One region of the Priestia sp. USM5 genome, then DNA from elsewhere that is predicted to be linked to it. Evidence: riboswitches for the same ligand, from Rfam matches in the RefSeq annotation. Region 1 holds a riboswitch; each other region holds the start of a gene.

Region 1 (5,044 bases):
TTTTACAAGTTCCAGGTTAACGTCAGCACTTAAAAGTTCTTCGCTATCGCCAGCTTCAGCGATTATTTCTCCCCACGGATCGATGACTAAGGAATGTCCGGCAAATGTGTTATTAGGATCTTGGCCTACACGATTACATGCGATTACATAGCATTGATTTTCGATTGCGCGGCTAATGAGCAGGGCTTTCCAGTGGGCGAGTCTTGGAGCCGGCCACTGAGCGACAACAAACAAGACTTCTGCTCCGCTGCTAGTATGAACCCGTATCCATTCTGGGAAACGAATATCGTAACAAATAACTCCTGCGCACAGTGACTGTTCAAGTGTAAAAAGGTTTTTTGCTGTTCCTGCTTCTAAATACAGGTGTTCATCCATTAATTTAAATAAGTGCAGTTTACTGTATTGTGATACTTCACGACCTTTTCGGTCAAAAATATACATCGTATTCGTGACGCCTTGCTCTGTTTTTTTCGCGATCGAACCTCCCACAATATTTACTGCGTTTGTTTTAGCAAACTGAGAGATTAATTGCTTGGCTTGCTGCCCTTCATCATCTGCAATTTCGTCTAGCCGCGTCAAATCATAAGCTGTATCCCATAGCTCAGGAAGCACAAGGATATCAGGGTTTTCTTTCAGGGCTTCCGTCATTTTTTGTTCGATATATTTTCGGTTTTTAGTTGGGTTTCCAAACGCAATATCAAGCTGCAAACACGTAATTTTTACACTCACTTTATCATCCGTCCTTTTTTTAGTAGTTGAAAAAAATGACTTTACAAGTTGAGTATTACAATATATTATTTGTGACTAGAATTTCAAGAATTTTTTGAGAAGGTGTGCGATGATGAAACAATTTGAGCAATCGGAACTATTAAAAAGTTTACCAAAACAATTTTTTGCATCACTTGTGGGCAAGGTAGGAAAAGTAATGGCCCAAGGGCACGACGTTATTAACTTAGGGCAGGGAAATCCTGATCAGCCTACTCCTTCACATATTGTAGAAACACTGCAAAAAGCAAGTGCTAATCCTATGCATCATAAATATTCTCCATTTCGGGGGCACCAGTTTTTAAAAGAGGCCGTTGCGACTTTTTATAAACGAGAATATGGCGTTGATGTGGATCCTGAAAAAGAAGTAGCTATTTTATTTGGCGGAAAGGGTGGACTTGTTGAAATCCCGCAGTGCTTGTTAAATCCTGGAGATACAGTGCTGGTTCCGGATCCTGGGTATCCTGATTACTGGTCTGGAGTAGAGCTTGCAAAAGCCAAGATGGAAGTGATGCCTCTCACGGCTGAAAATCATTTTCTACCCGTATACGAAGAGATAAGTGAACGTGCTAAAGAACAGGCAAAGCTCATGTTTCTAAACTATCCGAATAATCCTACTGGTGCAGTGGCAACGGCAGAATTTTTTGAAGACACCGTGGCGTTTGCTGCCAAGCACGATATTTGTGTGGTACACGACTTTGCTTACGGAGCCATTGGATTTGATGGTAAAAAGCCAATCAGCTTTTTACAGACTCCTGATGCAAAAGAGACGGGAATTGAAATTTATACTCTTTCTAAAACGTATAACATGGCGGGATGGCGAGTTGGATTTGCTGTAGGAAATGAAAGTGTAGTAGAAGCTATTAATCTTCTTCAAGATCATATGTATGTCAGCCTCTTTGGGGCCGTTCAAGAGGCAGCAGCCGCAGCTCTGTTGGAATCTCAACAATGTGTGAATGATTTAGTTAAGCGCTATGAATCTAGACGCAATACCTTTATTCAAGGGCTTCAAGAAATTGGTTGGGATGTTACATCCCCAGCGGGTTCCTTTTTTGCATGGCTAAAAGTTCCTAAAGGATATACTTCTGAACAATTTTCAGATTTACTTCTTGAAAAAGCCCACGTTGTAGTGGCACCTGGAGTAGGCTTCGGAACATATGGTGAAGGCTATGTGCGCGTAGGACTGCTGACGGATGAAGAGCGCATGAGAGAAGCTGTATCTCGAATAAAAAAATTAAATTTATTTTAAAAACGCATTGACAATCCTTTTTGAGTTGGCTTAATATGTAAGAAGTTAACGAGATTAATAACCGATAAATCCTAGCGGTATTTTTTATTTAGTATATAATCTACGAATTCAATTTAAATAAATAGCAACTTTCTTATTAAGAGTAGGTGGAGGGACTAGCCCGATGAAGCCCGGCAACCGACTTAACGCATGTTAAGCACGGTGCTAATTCTTGCAGCAGCAGCTGAGAGATAAGAAGAGCAACGAAAGCCTCTTCTTAATCACAGAAGAGGTTTTTTTTTATTAACGATATTAAACAGCAAGGGAGTTTTTAGCATAATGAGTGAAATCGTTGCAATCTACTTACTACATGACAATAAAGGAAATTTTCATAAAAAAGCGGAAGGAATCGCTTTAGGACTAACCGTCGGCTCATGGACAGATCTGCCGCTTTTAGATCAACAGCAGCTTCAAAAGCATAAAGGGCGCGTCGTATCCGTAACTGAGCTTCAAGACTGCGAACGTGTTAACGGATATTTAGGCGGAGAGGTTAAGCAGGCTATTGTCAAAATTGCTTATCCAACTGCCAACTTTTCAAGAGATTTACCGGCTATTTTAGTTACGGTTTTCGGAAAACTATCACTTGATGGAAAAGTGAAATTATTAGACTTGGATTTTCCTGATGAATTATTAGCTGAATTCCCAGGACCGCGCTTTGGAATAGAAGGTATACGAGAGAAACTAGGCGTTTATGACCGTCCGCTTGTGATGAGTATTTTTAAAGGCGTGATTGGAAGAGACATGACGTACTTAACAACTCAGCTGCGTGAGCAAGCGCTTGGCGGAGTGGATTTGGTTAAAGACGACGAGATTTTGTTTGATAGTGAACGAACACCTTTTGAAACTCGCGTTACAGAAGGAAAAAAAGTACTGAATGACGTATACGAAAAAACGGGACACCGCACGCTGTATGCTGTTAATTTAACGGGACGAACGTTTGAATTAAAAGAAAAAGCGAGAAAAGCAGCTGAGCTAGGAGCCGATGCTCTTTTATTCAACGTATTTGCTTACGGGTTAGACGTACTGCAGGCACTTCGAGAAGATGATGAAATTAACTTGCCGATTATGGCACACCCAGCTGTTAGCGGAGCGCTTACGCCATCAGAGTTTTACGGTTTTTCAAATTCATTACTGCTTGGAAAACTATTGCGCTTAGCCGGAGCAGATTTCTCACTGTTTCCATCACCATACGGAAGCGTAGCGCTTTCTCTTGAAGATACGACAGGCATTGCCTACGAATTAACGCGTCCTGTGTACAAATATAAGCAGACTTTCCCGGTTCCTTCAGCAGGAATTCATCCTGGAATGGTACCGCAGCTTGTGAAAGACTTTGGAATCGACAGCATTATTAATGCAGGAGGCGGAGTTCACGGTCATCCAGACGGCGCTATCGGAGGAGGAAAAGCATTCCGTGCGGCGATAGATGCAGTACTCTCTCATCAAACACTAGCCGAAAAAGCGGAAGAATCAAAAGAGTTGCAAAAAGCTTTGCAACTATGGGGAACAGTAGAGGTGAAAGCATGACATCGTTAAAAATCTTTTGTGACTTTGATGGAACAATCACAAATAGCGATAACATTATTGCTATTATGAAACAATTTGCTCCTCCGGAGTGGGAAAGTATTAAAGACGACGTGCTAGCACAGCGCGTCTCCATTCAAGAAGGAGTAGGGCAAATGTTTGCCTTGCTTCCCGTGGAATTAAAGGAAGATATTATTTCTTATATTTTAGAGACGTCTGCTATTCGAGATGGATTTGATGATTTTATTGCCTATACAAAAGAGCATCATATTCCGCTTTATATTGTAAGCGGAGGAATTGACTTTTTTGTAAAACCGCTTTTGGGAAATCGAGTTGCAGAGGAAATGCTCTACTGCAACGGATCTGATTTTTCCGGTGAGCATATTTCCATTACGTGGCCTCATACATGTGATAAACAGTGTACAAATCACTGCGGCTGCTGTAAGCCAACGATTATTCGCCATCTTGCAGATGAAAGAGATCATACGGTTGTTATTGGCGATTCAATTACAGATTTGCAGGCTGCCAAATTAGCTGACACTGTCATTGCGCGTGACTTTTTAATTAAAAAATGCGAAGAGCTATCTCTACCGTATCGTCCTTTTTCTACTTTTTATGATGTGATTCACCATTTACAAGAATTAACAGAAGAGGTGAAAGCATGAGTATTATGGCTCAGCAAAGATTACACGAGCTTGCAGATATAAAAGATGAGTTGGCAGAGCGCGATTGGTTCTTCGGTACAAGCGGAAACTTAGCGATTAAAGTGGATCAAAATCCGACAACTTTCTTTGTATCAGCAAGTGGAAAAGATAAAAGAAAACGCACAAATGAAGACTTTTTGTTAGTTGATCAATACGGGAAGCCTGCAGAAGAAACGCATTTAAAGCCTTCTGCTGAAACGCTTTTACACGTTAAGATTTACGAGTCAACGAATGCTGGGTGCAGCCTTCATGTACATACAATCGACAACAACGTGATCTCTGAACTGTACGGAGATGAAGGGTTTATTTCATTCAAAGGCCAAGAAATTATTAAGGCACTGGGTATTTGGGAGGAAGATGCGGAAATTACTGTTCCGATTATTCCGAATTACGCGGATATTCCGACACTAGCAGAAGAATTTTCTCACCATATAAAAGGCGATCAAGGCGCGATTTTAATTCGTAACCACGGGATTACGGTATGGGGGAAAAATGCGTTTGAAACAAAAAAAGCGCTAGAAGCCTATGAATTTCTATTTAGCTACCATGTGAAATTACTATCACTTAAAGGCATTAAGCCAAAGGTGCATTTATAAAAGGAGGAAATAAAAATGGCGCAAATTCGCTTACATGTAAATAATAAAAGAATTGAAACTCAAGAGGAAGTATCAGCTTTTCTGGCAAACAATGAAGTTATTTATGAAAACTGGGATATTACAAAACTTCCAGAAAATCTTCGTGAAAAATATGATTTAACTGATGAAGA
Region 2 (5,044 bases), 2.4 Mb from region 1:
TTGCTCAGTATAACGGCTTTTATACGCTAGATACGTATAACAACTTCTATCCGTTAACATATAAACATGAGTTTCGCAAAATTATTGCCAAAGAGCTTGATAAAAATAAAAAACTAGAAAGCTACTATGATCACTGGGGCAATCGCTGCTATGTGTTTGTTAGCGAGCTAGGTAAAAAATATGATTACCGAAAAGACTCAACGAAAAAAATTCGTCATTTGCAGCTTAATATCAGCCAATTTAAAAAAATGGGCGGTCGCTATATTTTTTCAGCTGTGCCAATTGAAAATGCTGAAAGCGACGGTTTGCACTTTTTAAAAGCATTTAACGATAAACAGTCCGCTTGGAAAGTGTATGTATATGAAGCAAAGTAAGGGGGCAATAACATGAACAGACCTATTTTAACGATCGTGGTTCCATGCTACAACGAAGAAGAAGTATTCACAGAGACGTCTTTTCAATTAACTACTGTAGTAAAAGAACTGATTAATGAACGACTTGTATCAAGTGAAAGCACTATTTTATTTGTAGACGATGGAAGTAAAGACAGCACGTGGTCGCTTATTGAAAAAGAAAGCTGCAGCAATTTGTTTGTAAAAGGGTTAAAGTTAGCGCGAAATGTAGGACATCAAAATGCTTTGCTTGCAGGACTAGAAGCAGCTCATAAGCAATCTGACTGCGTCATTTCCATTGACGCGGATTTGCAAGATGATATCAGCGTCATTCGTACTTTTGTAGAGAAATATTGGCTTGGGTATGAAGTTGTATATGGCGTTCGAGACAGCAGAGAAACCGATACATTTTTCAAACGAACCACGGCAGTAGGGTTTTATCGTTTTATGAACAAGCTAGGAATTCAGCTCGTTCAAAATCACGCTGATTTTCGCCTTATGAGCAAACGTGCTCTTGGTGAACTCATGAAATATAAAGAAGGAAACGTCTTTTTGCGGGGCCTTGTACCATTAGTAGGATTTCGCTCCACGGAAGTCACATATGACCGCAAAGAACGGACGGCGGGTGAGTCAAAATATCCGCTAAAGAAAATGCTCGCTTTTGCATTTGACGGGATTACGTCTTTTAGCGTAGCACCTATACGCTTACTGACGCTGCTTGGAGGAGCTTCGTTTCTCTTTAGTATTTTGTTTGGCATTTATGCGCTGATTCAAAAATATTTAGATCATACGCAAATTGGCTGGACGTCTCTTATTTTATCAATTTGGCTTGTAGGCGGCCTGCAGCTAATGGGAATAGGTCTTGTCGGAGAATACATTGGCAAGATTTTCAACGAAGTGAAACAGCGTCCTAAATATGCGATTGAAAGAGATTTATATACAAAACACTCGTTAGACACACAAAAAGATTTGCTGATGCATTAATTAAGAAGCTTCTCCTGAATGGAGAGGCTTTTTTGTTAAAGTGTTTATCATAATTTTTAAGGTAATAGGAGATGCTACTACTAAAATTTCTAAGGAGATCAAAATCTATGAAAAGACTACTTTATACAGTCAGCACTTTTTGTTTTGTTTGGCTTGCTTTTGCAACCATTCATGTCAGCGCTCTTTCGATTGAGAAACTTCCAATGAAGAAATCATCTGAACAATGGTCGGTCGAACTGACAAAAGCGAGCATGACGGGAGATAATCAGCTAAAGTGGAAAAATAACGTCTATCATACATATGGATTAACCGTTGAAAACATTGGAAAAGACGTAGAGCGTGTGCAGGTCCAAGCTTTTCGGCACGAAGGAAAAAATAAGGCGAAATACAGCTTGTTTTCTCCTATTGGAAGGTCTAACTTAAGCAAAAGCGGTCAGCGTTTTCGCTATGCCAATTTTGCTGTTCCTGGAAAAGCGGCAGGCTTAGACATCATGATTAACTGGACGGATGAACAAGGCAACCATCAAGAACATTTTGAATTTAAATAAAAGTCTTCGCTTAGGCGAAGACTTTTTTTTGCAGGAATTTATCTCTGTATGTGGAAAACGAACACGAAAGGAGAGATTGTGATGATTGCAAAAGCTACTGAAGAAGAAATACAGGAAATTCGGACGAAATCTGCTGATGCGCTGTTTGAAGGAACAACGCATCAGTTTCAACCGTCAACTGAACGCGTAAATGAACTAATTGATAATGCCCTTGAAAAAGGGTGTTATTATTTAGTATCTAGACAAGAAAATAAACTTGCAGGCTGGGTTTTTGTCGGTCCATCTGCCGACTTCTTTTCAAAAGCAGAAATTGGCTTTATCTACGAGTTATATGTTTTACCAGAATACCGCGGGCAAGGTCTAGCCAAGCCGTTAATGCAAAAAGCAATTGATGAATTGTCTATCAAAGGATACCCTGAAATCAGACTCAGCGTTCATGCTGGGAATTTTGCACAGCATGTGTACCGTGAACTTGGATTTGTAGATAAACAAATATCAATGAGCCTACAGGTGGCAAAACGTCCGTAATGTTGGTGAATGTCAGCGAGTCCATAAAACATAAGATGTTATACATGCGATGAGGTTCGGTAATGAAAGTAAAAGTAAATAAGTAGCCCAAACAGCGCCTTTATCTAGTACTTCAACAGCTCCTCTACCTGTATGATCTGAGGAGGGGGGATCTTCAAGTGCGTTCATAATCAAAGCCGCTGCTGCTAAAATAATCCCTCCAATGCTTCCGGTTGTTTTGACAATTGCAATATGGAAAGTAGATGAAAAAGCAATGCTGAGAAGCAGCAGCAAGCTTCCCAAAAAAGCAGATAACATATATCGTTTCATGTGCTCACCATCCTTTATGAAAGCATACCATATTTTACTTCTTTTTTCTTTTTATTGAAAAGCTATTGACATAACATATAAAACATATTAGAATAGTCAGAAATAATTTAAAAACGAAATATTCTTATCTAGAGAGGTGGAGGGACTGGCCCTTTGAAGCCTCAGCAACCACAATTATTGAATGGTGCTAATTCCAGCATAGCCTAGCTCTGACAGATAAGAAGAGGAATCTTTTTCTATGATGAAATCCTCTTCTTAGGAAGAAACATTTCGTATAGAAAAGGTGATGACATTGAAAAATACACAACAGGCGCTAAGCGTTGATGATTATTTAGATCTATACTTGTTAGCAAAAGAACTAAAAGACGAAACGTGGCAGCAGGAAATTTTAGCCGCGCTAAAAACGAAGCAAAATCGTTCATTTGAAGACAAACAATCCGCACTCGTTCAAGAAATATGGGAAGATTTTAAACAGTTAAATGAAGATATTTCTTTTACGTATCGCTTAATTCAAGAAGAGCCAACTAATGAACAGTTTCAAGTTAAATTAAGGAACTTGAGAGAACGGCGGATCACGCTGAGTCGTGAATTATATTTAGCTAAAAAACAGTATGTTGAACACACGCAGTAAAAGGATCCGCTTGATAAACAAGCGGTTTTTTTGCATGTAAATGTTAGAAGCGTTCTATTTCGGGTAGTAAATAGATAAGACAAAAAAAGGAGGGATAACAGTGGCCCAAGGTGTATTATGTGAAGTGAATGAGTGCATGTATTGGAAATCGGGAAATAAATGCAGTGCAGAGTCCATTTACGTTGTGAGTCCTGAAAGTAGTCACCATGTTTCTGAAACGGAAGAACCTGGCTGTAAAACTTTTGAACCCGCGAGATAAATGCTAGTTTTATAAAAAAGCATAAAATGAACGATGCGCTGACGGAGTTGAGTCGGCGTTTTTCTATTTTTTAAAAAATACTATTACTTAGGTGCGATAATAAATACATAGTAAAAAAGCAGTGTCTACGTCTAATTGTGCGTTTAAACAAAATGATACGATAATTTTTTTGTTTTTCGACAAAAGAAAAACGAGAGAAAGGTGATAGAATAAAAATATACAGCCTAGCTGACTTTTAGCATAAATTTATATGAAAGCGCTAACAAAAAGCTGTATTCATCTCGTTTTGACAGATTGGAAAAAGGGGAGACGTTTATGCAGGGGAAAACTCAGGGGAAAGAATTGAAACGCGGGTTAGAAGAAAGACATGTGACGCTGATGTCCTTAGGAGCAGCCATAGGGGTAGGGCTGTTTCTTGGATCTGCATCTGCTATTAAATTAGCAGGGCCGGGAATATTATTGGCGTACGGATTTAGCGGAATGATTATGTTTTTTATTATGAGAGCACTTGGAGAAATGGCGATTCAAAAACCTGTTGCAGGTTCATTCAGCAAGTACGCGCGCGACTATTTAGGGCCCCTTGCTGGTTATCTAACAGGTTGGAACTACTGGTTTTTATGGGTTGTAACATGTATGGCTGAAATTACAGCCGTTGGTATTTATATGGGATATTGGTATCCGGATGTACCAAACTGGATTTGGGCGTTATCGGCGCTTGTCATCATGACAACAGTTAACTTCTTAGCTGTTAAGGCATATGGTGAACTGGAATTTTGGTTTGCACTTATTAAAATTTTAGCGATTGTGTTAATGATTGCCGTTGGATTATTAATGATTGTGTTTGGAATCGGCAACGGCGGCGTTGCGACGGGTATTAAAAACTTATGGGACAACGGCGGGCTGTTCCCGAACGGATTCAAAGGTATTTTACTGTCGCTGCAAATGGTTATGTTTGCATATTTAGGAATTGAAATGATCGGCGTTACCGCGGGAGAAGTGAAAAATCCAGAAAAATCTCTAGCAAGAGCGATTGATTCGGTCTTTTGGCGTATTCTTATTTTCTACGTTGGTGCATTATTTGTCATTATGTCGATTTATCCTTGGCAAGAAATTGGTTCACAGGGAAGCCCGTTTGTATTAACATTTGAAAAAATCGGGATTCCAGCAGCGGCAGGCATTATTAACTTTGTGGTGCTAACAGCAGCTCTTTCTTCTTGTAACAGCGGTATTTTTAGTACAGGCCGTATGCTGTTTAACTTAGCAGAGCACGGAGAAGCTCCAAAAGGATACGGTCAGCTGACAAAAGGCGGCGTACCTGGAAAAGCTGTTTTAGCATCAGCGGGTGCGTTATTAGTCGGAGTAGCGTTAAACTACATTGTGCCTGCCAAAGTAT
Region 3 (5,044 bases), on a different contig from region 1:
TAAAATTATTCAGACTTTTTATAAATTAGTTTATGAATTCCCTCAAAAGCTACCTGTCCTGCAACGATGGGGTAGCTTTCTTTTTTATTAGAAAACATAGTTTCTTAGTCTCCTATGTTAAGTTAATTTTGATTCCATTTGACGATGATACTACTTTTGGTCTTTCTTCCCTTTGTTTTTTATGAGAACTTTTATATTTCTCCATAAGTTCATGAATACTTGCTACTTGTATGATTCGGATGTGTTCTGAAGACACCGCGTAACGAACAGGCGTAATCAAAATAACGGAAGGGAAGATAGCTGATCGGTCCTCTGGCTGCCAATGCAATGCCTTCCATTCATCCGAAAAGAAAAACTCTTCATAAAGGTTAATCTTCACTTGCATTTTCTGTTCTGAATACTGATTTCGTTGAATTTCAATCCAAAAAGGAGATCCTTTAAAAATACAAAAGAGATCCGGTTCAATCCCTCCTTTTCGTCCGGTGGGCTTATCTTCGACAATGACATTCTTAGGCACACTATACGTACACATTTGTTTATAGACATCCAAGATAGAAAGGAAATGTAATATTTTTTGAGAGTTCTTTTTGATTTTTGCATCCACAGGCAAATAGACGGTTGGAGAATACTGCTGAGTGCGTTCAATTACCCCTAATCGATATAAACGTACCATCACACTATTACACGCATTTACAGGCGATTTCAGCTGTTTAAAGAACAGCTCAACCAACGAGTCTCGATCTACGGCTCGAAACTGGTTGATAAACCCAATGATGTCTTTATCACGTTGAGATAAACGGAAACTCATCGCTGTTCCTCCTTCTCTAATAATCCAAAGATAGACTGTGGTACGACCTCCAGTTGAGGTTCAGGGTCTTTTATGCGTGTTTTATAAGGAGAAAGCATTACTTTACACGCTTCTTCATCTAAGAAATACGCTTGAAATTCCTTCACTTCGTCAATTTTTATTTTCATACGGCCTCTAGCCGCAGCATCGATTTCTTCTGTTCCAATCACTCCGGCAACCTTGGCATTGGTTGCATCAGCTTGCCTACCAGATATCCGTACCCGTAAGTTGGCCTTTAATGCTGAATTTAATAAATCTGCATCGGGACGCTGCATGGCAATAATCGTATGAACACCTAATGCACGACCTTGGCTGGCAAACTGTTGGATCATTTCTACAAGATCTGTTTCTTTCTTCACGATGGACATTTCGTCAATTACCACAACGATCCGAGGAAGCTTAAATGAAAGCCTGCTTATATGTGTTACGCCATGCTCTAACAATAAATCGCCTCTTCGATACATTTCAGCTCGTAATAATGCAAAAGGTTTTCGCATGTCTTTTGCTTCAAAGCAAAGCGCATCCACATGGTCAATCTCATGAAATAAGCCCAAATCGGCTCGTTTAAGGTCCACTAAGACTAAGCGCAAGTCTTCAGGAGAGGAATATTTCACCCACGTGGTGAGGATGACACGCATGAGACTGCTTTTTCCAGCTCCAATTTCGCCAGAAATCAGTAAGGTTTCCAAATCCGCAAAATCCCATGAAACAGGGTTTCCATAGATATCTTGACCAATGCATACTGGGAGCTCCATTTTCTCAATATGAGGATGAATGACTTCATACTTATAATTGAGCATCTTAGGTAGGCTTTTGTGATGAACGGTAATACTAAAGTTCTTTAAGCTGCCATTCACTTCAATATTGCTGCCTAATACTTGTCGTAATGCCCATCTTTTTTTATTTAAAAGTTCAGGATCAATCCCATTCAGTAAGGAAAAAGCATACCGAGTGTAGGTGTTCTGATGATCGATTCGATGGATCTTCGGAAATTGATAGGAGGTACGATCCCCACGCTTTATGACTCGATAAATCTCTGCTGTACGAAACGCTTTAATAAGCTTTCCACGTAATTTTAGTTTCTCAAACATTTGAAACCCTCCTCAAAACATAAATGTCGCAAAGAAGTAAAATAAGGCCCCATAAAAGGTGACAGGTAAGATAAACCGCATCACCTTTGCGAACTGATCAACAAGATCGATGACACCCCATCGCTCTAGTATTCGTTCGATGATCGCAATTCCTAAGACAATGCCTCCTATGGTCAAAATAGTGGGGTCAAGCAGGGCTAGTGGACTAAAAGGAACAAAGGAATAAGCCTTGAGGGGACGAGGTCTCGTAAGAGGTGGTTTGTGAGGTGGAGAAAAGATTTTTGGAAAGGTAAATCCTTTTGTTTTTCTCATGTTGATACCTTCTTTCACTCTTTTAATTTTTTTGCTTTTGACGTACCTGTTTTTTCAGCTCAAGGCATCCGGTCGCCCCCTTCGCCTCTTCGGCTCAGCTCCCTTACAGATTCCACAAATGGCTTCAACAGGGTTATAAAGCTTGTATTAATGGGGTAGCGATACTGAACTAGCTACTGATTAGATAACGGAGTTACAATACTTTAGATACTATGTAGCTACTGCGGTAAGCTTGCCTGTCCAATCGAAAAATAACAAAGAACCCTTGCTGCAGTAGGTAATGAGGAAGTAATGAGGTAAGAGGTGTATTATTTCTGATTTTTCGAATTTTTGTTGACAACCTAAGAAAACAAGTGTAACCTTTTTTTAGTTAAATAAATTGAATATTCTTATCTCGAGAGGTGGAGGGACTGGCCCTAGGAAGCCTCGGCAACAGACTGTTAAAGTACTGTGCCAATTCCAGTAGCAATTTGCTTGAAGATAAGAAGAGAATCCATAACGATTATTAACCTCTTCTTATTTGTAAGAAGAGGTTTTTTATTTTGAAAAGAAAGAAGGAAACAAAACCATGACTAAGACATTAGTGAAGGCTCCATTTAAAGCTGATCACGTAGGTAGTTTTTTACGACCAACTCCCCTCAAAGAAGCAAGAAAAGCGTATGCGAATGGTACAATTAATAAAGCTGATTTAAAATCTGTAGAGGACAAAGAAATTGAAAAGCTTGTTCAGAAGCAAATTGAATTGGGTCTTAAATCGATCACGGACGGTGAATTTAGACGTTCTTGGTGGCATTTGGACTTCTTATCAGGCTTAGAAGGTGTGGAGCAGTTTGAAACAGAATATATCAGCCAATTCAAAGGTGCAAAAACCAAAAATAACGCAATTAAGGTAGTAGGTAAAGTGGACTTCGATCACCATTATATGGTGGAACACTTCACGTTTTTAAAAGAAGCTGTTGAACGACATGGTGATGGAAGCCAAGTTGCTAAATTCTCAATTCCAAGCCCAAACATGTTATTTACTCGAATTCAAGAAGATACATATTACAAGGGAAACAGAGATCAATTTTATCATGATACTGTGGCTGCTTATCAAAAAGCTATTCAAGCCTTTTACGACGCAGGCTGCCGTTATCTACAACTAGATGATACGTCCTGGATTGATTTCGTTTCTGAAGAACGCATCAATGCGGTTGTTGAGAAGCTTGGTATGGATGTAAAAGACATTATCGATAATCGAGTAAGTTGCTTAAATGATGCTATTTCTAAAAAGCCTGAAGATATGCTCATTACGATGCATATTTGTCGTGGAAACTTTAGATCTACGTATATCACAAGTGGTGGCTACGATACTATATCTGATGCTATCTTTGCTAACTTACATGTAGATGGACTTTTCCTTGAATATGATGATAACCGTTCAGGAGATTTTGAACCATTAAAAAGTTTTACACTTAACAATCAAACCGTTGTATTAGGATTGGTAACATCTAAATTCCCTACATTAGAAGATGCTAAAGTCATTAAGCGAAGAATCCAAGAAGCAAGTGAATATATTCCTCTAGAAAACTTGTCATTGAGTCCTCAATGTGGCTTTGCGAGTACAGAAGAAGGAAACGAATTAACAGAAGAAGAGCAATGGAATAAAATTAATCACGTAATTCAAATCGCTCAAGATGTCTGGACAAATAACTAAAGAATGATTTAAAAGATACCTCTCCTGTCAATTAGGAGAGGTATCTTTTAAATCATGAGGTTTTAGGCAAGGTATTCCCTTAAGATTATACTATACCCATACGTCGGTTCCCTATTTTTAAAATGGAGCAATTCACTTAATAAGGATCGACTTCGTGACTTTTCTTTACAGCATCTTCTGTTGCTTCATTTGCAGCTAATGTACCTTGTCCATATTTTGATTTACCTGCTTTACGACCAGGTACCTCACTTGTATTTTTCATATCCTGCATTTCGTGTAGTTTCTTTTCAATACCTTTCTTCACACGTCGACCATATTCTTCATCAGCTTGTGTAAAATGAGAAATCATCGTTTCTTGGATTCGTTTATCACAAATAGCAAGTGCATCCGATAGATTTTTAATCAATTCATCGCGCTCCCAATCTTCAAAACTACGGTATGTGTGACCTGCCTGCCCATAATCGTTAGGACGGTCAATTGGTGCACTCATTGCGGCTGCATTATACGTTGGTTGATGTGGAACACGGTCTTTCTTATTTTCTTCCTGAAAGCCACCAAGCATTGAAGGCTCATAATTAATATGTGGATTATCCCCAGATTCCTTTGGGTCACGAATATCCATTTGACCGCGCTGCTGATTCGTATGAATAGGCACTTTCGGTGCATTCACAGGTAATTTTAGATAGTTGGCACCTACACGGTAGCGCTGTGTATCTGAATAAGAAAAGGTACGTCCTTGTAGCATTTTATCGTCTGAGAAGTCCATTCCATCCACAAGAACTCCTGTACCGAAGGCGGCTTGCTCGATTTCTGCATGGAAATCCTTTGGATTACGATCTAGAACCATACGGCCCACTGCCAACCATGGAAACTTATCTTCCGGCCAAAGTTTCGTATCATCTAAGGGATCAAAATCAAGCTCTGGATGATAACCATCCTCCATAATTTGTACGAAGAGCTCCCATTCTGGATAATCTCCACCCTCAATTGCTTCGTATAAATCCTGCGTTGCATGTCCCACGTTTTTGGCTTGTATCGTATTTGCCTCCTCTTGTGTTAAGTTCCGAATTCCCTGCTTAGGTTCCCAATGATACTTTA
Region 4 (5,044 bases), on a different contig from region 1:
AGTAAAAGAACACGATAAAGTAAGCCTTATGCAAATGCCTCCTACTTCTCATACAGCTTTGGCAAAGGGAACGAGACAAGAGATTTATAGAAGAGCGTATTCTTATACAGATGGGGTAGATCCTAAAACAGGAAATATAAATGCAGGACTTATGTTTATTAGTTATCAAAAGAATCCTGACACACAATTTATACCAATGCTTAAGGTATTATCTCAGCAGGATAAATTAAATGAGTATACGAAACATATAGGTAGTGCAATATTTGCTTGTGCTCGCGGAATCCGTAAAGGAGAGTACATTGCACAGTCTTTGTTAGAATAGGTTCATAAGAATTTTATCAGGTTAGATATCAGTTTTTTAGTACTGTTATAGATAGGAAATGAGGTGATTATAATGGTAGGACCTGGAAGTGCAATTTTAATAGGGATAACAGCATTAATTATATTTGGTCCCAAAAGGCTACCTGAGTTAGGACGCTCCGCCGGTAAAACACTTCGTGAATTTAAAAATGCAACCCAAGGAATTATGGAGGACCATGATAAAGAGGATAAAAAATCATTAAAAAATGAAGTGAAAGAGGACAAAACACCTCTTTAATAAATTGAGATATGTTATTTTCTGATAAATACAGAGCCAAGTTCTTTATTTGTAAAGAACTTGGCTCTTAAGTAATTTCAAATAGGGATGCTAGTTAACATAAGGGATTTTATAGGTAGTCATAACACAAAATGAGAAACATAAAATTCAATAAGGAACTATCAGCCTGATCTTTCCTCAAGAAAAAACAATCCAACTCCCACGGATTGTTTTTTCTCTTTTTATCTTTTTAATGGTATGACGGATAATTAATAATATTTTTAGCAAACTACCCAAGACGCCGTGAGGCATCATAAAATAGCTCTCCATTCCTTACGAGGATAGAAAAACTACTGATTAGGCCCAGTGGTTTTTCTGCTTTTATGTTGTATAGAATATACAAGGTTAGTTAACATAATCACTCTTTCCGGTACACACGAAAAAAGAGAACCCTTGGGGGGCAAGGATTCTCAAGGGAGTCCTCTTGCTCTTTTATGCAGCTTTTTATACATCGTTGATACAACAACTTTTCTAAGACAACAAACTCTTCAAAGGGAGAAGTCTGCCCAAAATCAAAAGGAATTCATCCATCAGCTGTTGGACTAGTTGCTTAAAACCAGGGATCACTAGAAATCTTTTGCTTTTTATATTTTCTTCAAGTATTTGCACTAGAACCAGTTTACTTACTTATTATTTTTCTGTAAAACTTTTAAGCCTGAGCCCATGTCAGATGCAAGAACGTAGTTTTGATCTACGAAAACTCCCCAAATGTTCGCATTTGCAGGAACATATTTGCCAATCTGAACAGGTTTACTCGGATTCGAAATATCCACAGCTCTCACTCCACCTGCATAGTGAGAAAGATACAATGTATTTCCTTGTACTTTTGGATCGTGGACTGTTTTACCAAACGTAACTTGTTTATTCGGATCTTCTGAAATATTTTCTGTAAGATCTGTTTTAAATTCACTCAATAGTATTGGATTTGTTTTATCTTTAATGTCAAAGATTCTTGTGTAACCATAAGATTTTTCGTAACCTGGTTTTATTGGCGCATATACTTCTCTTGTTTCAACAAGTACCGTGCCGCCTTTTGCAAGTGCAACCGAGTGTGCTGAACCTTGTTGATTAGATGCGAAAGTTGTCCTTCCCTCAAACTTCACGTTTTCGGGATTTGAGATATCTAAAATGATTGTTCCAAGATCCCAGAAAGAAAGGAAAGCTGTTTTTCCTGTTTCATCCGCATATGCACTATGGTTGAATACAGGTCGTTTCTTGCCGTCTGGCGCGTTCCAGTTATATCCGTCAAAGTTTTCACTTACTTCTGGCAGTGAACGTGGATCAAACTCATAAAGTTTCTTTGGCTCAGCTGGATTTGTCACATCAACAAGCTGAAAGTCCTTCTCTTTTCCATGAGAATAGTAGTCTGCGTAAGGGTTCGCAGCAAGAACCAATATGCGGTTTCCTTGCGTCGTTAAGTATAATTCATGTGTTCCTTTTGTTTTCTTTGTTACTTCATAGAACCCTAACTTCTTAGGGTCATATGGATTGGTTACGTCGTATAAAAGAAATCCACCCTTAGAATTCGGATTTTTAACGTCTAGTTGCTGAACAGATACAACAGCTAAATCTCCTTTAAAAGATTTTGTATTTACCGTTTTAACGATTACTTTTTCCTGCCAAGTTCCAGGAATATCTTGATCTGCGAAAACGGCAACCTCTTTAGGATTGGTTGGGTCTTTTAAGTCAAACACTCGAACTCCACCGTTTCCTCCTCCAGAAGTATGTGTCCCTGTGTAAGCAAATCCTTTATGTGCATACACGTCAGCTGTGCTGTTCTTGACACCTTCTCTAATTTCTTTCAATGGTACAGCTGCGGCTTCGTGCAAATACTTTAAATTCTTACTTCCTTCTGTGACAGGAACAGAGCTGATCTCATCTGGGTTACGCTGTCCTTTTTCAATGCTGATGTCTCCAAGTTCATCGTGCGCATATGCAACTGGTAATATAGATGAAACTGTTAATCCCGTAACTAGCGCAGTACTTAACAAAAGTTTTCTTTTCATTAAAATTCCTCCTTGGATTTACTTGATAGAAACTCTACAAGAGGCAGAATACAAAAAGCCTTCTGAACTCATAAAGAGACAGAAGGCTTCCGAAAAATCCGATTTCCTCTCATCTCTCAGCGTGAACACTGTTAGATTTAGCACCGTTTTCCTACTGTCTATTTAGTACGAATGGTTGCCGGGTTTCATAGGGATAATTTCCTCCACCTGCTCTTAATAATAGTATTCCTATCAAATTACTTTGTATTATTACAATGATTTCATGTAATGTCAATATATTTTTTAAACTTTACTTATTGGTATGCTTGAAGACGAGTAGCGAACGGTTGAAGGGGCGTGTGGCCAACGGTGATCAAAGAGAACTGCTAACCAAACTGGCAGCAAACAAGCCGTAGTGTTAGAAGGCGTTATAGGCTAAGGGCGCCTATCGGAAGGAATACGCTCTTTTCACGTCTAAGTATTCATTAGAAAAACAAGCTAGTGTCCTATCAAGGGATTAGTTGATCTTTATTACTCATCGAAATAATGAAAATTACAATATTAATTATATATGTAATCACTTACAAAGTGGATTGAAATAATTGAATATTCTGTTCAGTGATATTAGGTTCGGCATGAAAAATTCTTATAAATAGCTTAAAAAATTAAATAATTAGAAAGAGACTTTATATGGTAAAGTATTGGACCAAATTCAAATAAAAGTCCGCAAAAGTATACGTTTACGGACTGTTGTTTTATATAAGGAATCTATCATTTTTACCGTCCGTTTAAGTCGTGAATTAAATCACGAACGTCTCCTGAAAATCACATACTTTTACGAACGTTTTTAGTAGCATAATAGGAATATAAATGTAAATTTATTATAAAGTGGAAAAAGGAAGTTTTGGATAAATACGTGTAAGTAGTCGAGATTAAAATGAAGGTCGTCAACTTCAATCGAGGACAGTAAGGGCTGTTATCAGTAATGGTTGTTGAATTTTTAAAAAAGACTCCCGCAGTAAATATGTACTAGCAGAAGTCCTAAGTATTAACTAAGCTTGTTCAAGTGAGTCTTCTAGCAAAAATGACTCAAGATCTTTTAATAAGATATTATTTTTTTCCACAATTGATTTAATTACATCAATTCCGATTTTCTTTGAGAATTTGGGATTGTCTTCTTTGATAAAGCTATCTGATTCATTCATATACAATTGTTTTAATTTAAGGATTAAGTAACCGTATAAATATAATAATAAAAAAACAACATTATCAGTACATTCCATTATTCTTAATTTAAAAGATAAACTACAGTTTATTACAATGGTGGATTTTTCATTAATCATACAAGTAATATCTATATCCGTGTCTCTAACTCTTAGTGTGATCTTTTTAAGTTCTCCACCATTGCTTATAAATGCTTTAGTCGCTATTAGTTCTGTTGTCTGGTAAGATTCTCCTGTAAAAACATTAGCGTCATCAGATATATTCCCTACAAAACCACTAATATTTTCTAATTTGGTAATTTCATTTAATGTTCCATTTCGTTCAGTATAAACATAGAATAACCAATTAAATATATCAGGATTAAGTAAGTATTCGGGGTTTTTTTGCGAAATATTTTCTTTACCAATAAGCTTTTTAAATCTACTAATGTTGTAATCATTTGAAGTAATAATAAGTACATATACTTTATTTTCTTTTTCAAAAAATAATGACTCTACATCTAGATCATTTACTCTTTCAGCTTTTGGTAGAAATTTTCCATTACTATCTTTTTTCCTTTTCTTTGTGTACTCCAAATTAGCAATTGCCTTTTGATATGAAATAATTTCTCCTGTAAAATTATCATTACCATTAATCTTGGGTACTTTTATTTCTTCTAATTCACCTATCTCTTTCCAAGAATAATTAAAATATTTCTCGGCTTCATGCATACTAGCAACCTGTTTTTCATCTTTCTTCACATGAGGTAATAACTCGCTATGTTGCCTACTAAAAACTTTATCTAAAGAAGATAAGCAATTAATATTATTTAATAAAAATATATTTGAGTATACTTTTGACATTTATTTACCTCCTTCACATTCAATATTTAACTCTTTCATATTAGAATCACATAAAGCACTACTAATTCTATTTCCCATAGCTGAAGTAACCTTAAAATCTATATATGCAGTGTCTCTTTTAACACGTTTGGGAAGAATAACTATACTTTCTGTCATTATATAAGGTTTCATAGAAAGTCCTCCTAAACGATAGTTATCTAAAACATTAATACAAATTGCCTGATTCTCATTAATTCTAGTACTTGCACTGTCATTGAACCATTCTTGATCGTTTACTAAAGTAACATCAATTATCTGAGGATTAAAGAAAATTTCTATCTGCAATTTTAACAGTTTAAATATTAAAATTGATATTT

What was found. A riboswitch is a leader RNA that binds a small molecule or an ion and turns the genes downstream of it on or off. The one in region 1 is predicted to bind S-adenosylmethionine.
Region 2: linked by a shared signal. The riboswitch ahead of ACWATA_RS04795 (hypothetical protein) and the one ahead of mtnW (2,3-diketo-5-methylthiopentyl-1-phosphate enolase) in region 1 are both predicted to bind S-adenosylmethionine.
Region 3: linked by a shared signal. The riboswitch ahead of ACWATA_RS28080 (5-methyltetrahydropteroyltriglutamate--homocysteine S-methyltransferase) and the one ahead of mtnW (2,3-diketo-5-methylthiopentyl-1-phosphate enolase) in region 1 are both predicted to bind S-adenosylmethionine.
Region 4: linked by a shared signal. The riboswitch ahead of ACWATA_RS26310 (LVIVD repeat-containing protein) and the one ahead of mtnW (2,3-diketo-5-methylthiopentyl-1-phosphate enolase) in region 1 are both predicted to bind S-adenosylmethionine.

The regions. Positions count from the first base shown of each region.
Region 1 covers NZ_JBSGKN010000001.1:3,365,596-3,370,639, reverse strand. Annotated here, with positions in the region: gene ACWATA_RS18020 (carbon-nitrogen family hydrolase) at 1-729, opposite strand, end outside; gene ACWATA_RS18015 (pyridoxal phosphate-dependent aminotransferase) at 842-2,014, shown strand; SAM riboswitch class I at 2,145-2,251, shown strand; gene mtnW (2,3-diketo-5-methylthiopentyl-1-phosphate enolase) at 2,333-3,577, shown strand; gene ACWATA_RS18005 (2-hydroxy-3-keto-5-methylthiopentenyl-1-phosphate phosphatase) at 3,574-4,239, shown strand; gene ACWATA_RS18000 (methylthioribulose 1-phosphate dehydratase) at 4,236-4,874, shown strand; gene ACWATA_RS17995 (cupin domain-containing protein) at 4,890-5,044, shown strand, end outside.
Region 2 covers NZ_JBSGKN010000001.1:928,565-933,608, forward strand. Annotated here, with positions in the region: gene ACWATA_RS04770 (DUF6044 family protein) at 1-374, shown strand, start outside; gene ACWATA_RS04775 (glycosyltransferase family 2 protein) at 387-1,376, shown strand; gene ACWATA_RS04780 (YozF family protein) at 1,484-1,924, shown strand; gene ACWATA_RS04785 (GNAT family N-acetyltransferase) at 2,006-2,452, shown strand; gene ACWATA_RS04790 (hypothetical protein) at 2,465-2,761, opposite strand; SAM riboswitch class I at 2,883-2,984, shown strand; gene ACWATA_RS04795 (hypothetical protein) at 3,048-3,392, shown strand; gene ACWATA_RS04800 (DUF1540 domain-containing protein) at 3,493-3,651, shown strand; gene alaP (alanine permease AlaP) at 3,967-5,044, shown strand, end outside.
Region 3 covers NZ_JBSGKN010000007.1:46,612-51,655, reverse strand. Annotated here, with positions in the region: gene ACWATA_RS28095 (hypothetical protein) at 113-808, opposite strand; gene ACWATA_RS28090 (FtsK/SpoIIIE domain-containing protein) at 805-1,938, opposite strand; gene ACWATA_RS28085 (hypothetical protein) at 1,951-2,250, opposite strand; SAM riboswitch class I at 2,637-2,737, shown strand; gene ACWATA_RS28080 (5-methyltetrahydropteroyltriglutamate--homocysteine S-methyltransferase) at 2,819-3,946, shown strand; gene ACWATA_RS28075 (catalase) at 4,083-5,044, opposite strand, start outside.
Region 4 covers NZ_JBSGKN010000004.1:18,992-24,035, reverse strand. Annotated here, with positions in the region: gene efeB (iron uptake transporter deferrochelatase/peroxidase subunit) at 1-322, shown strand, start outside; gene ACWATA_RS26315 (twin-arginine translocase TatA/TatE family subunit) at 395-598, shown strand; gene ACWATA_RS26310 (LVIVD repeat-containing protein) at 1,261-2,643, opposite strand; SAM riboswitch class I at 2,750-2,866, opposite strand; gene ACWATA_RS26305 (hypothetical protein) at 3,675-4,688, opposite strand; gene ACWATA_RS26300 (hypothetical protein) at 4,689-5,044, opposite strand, start outside.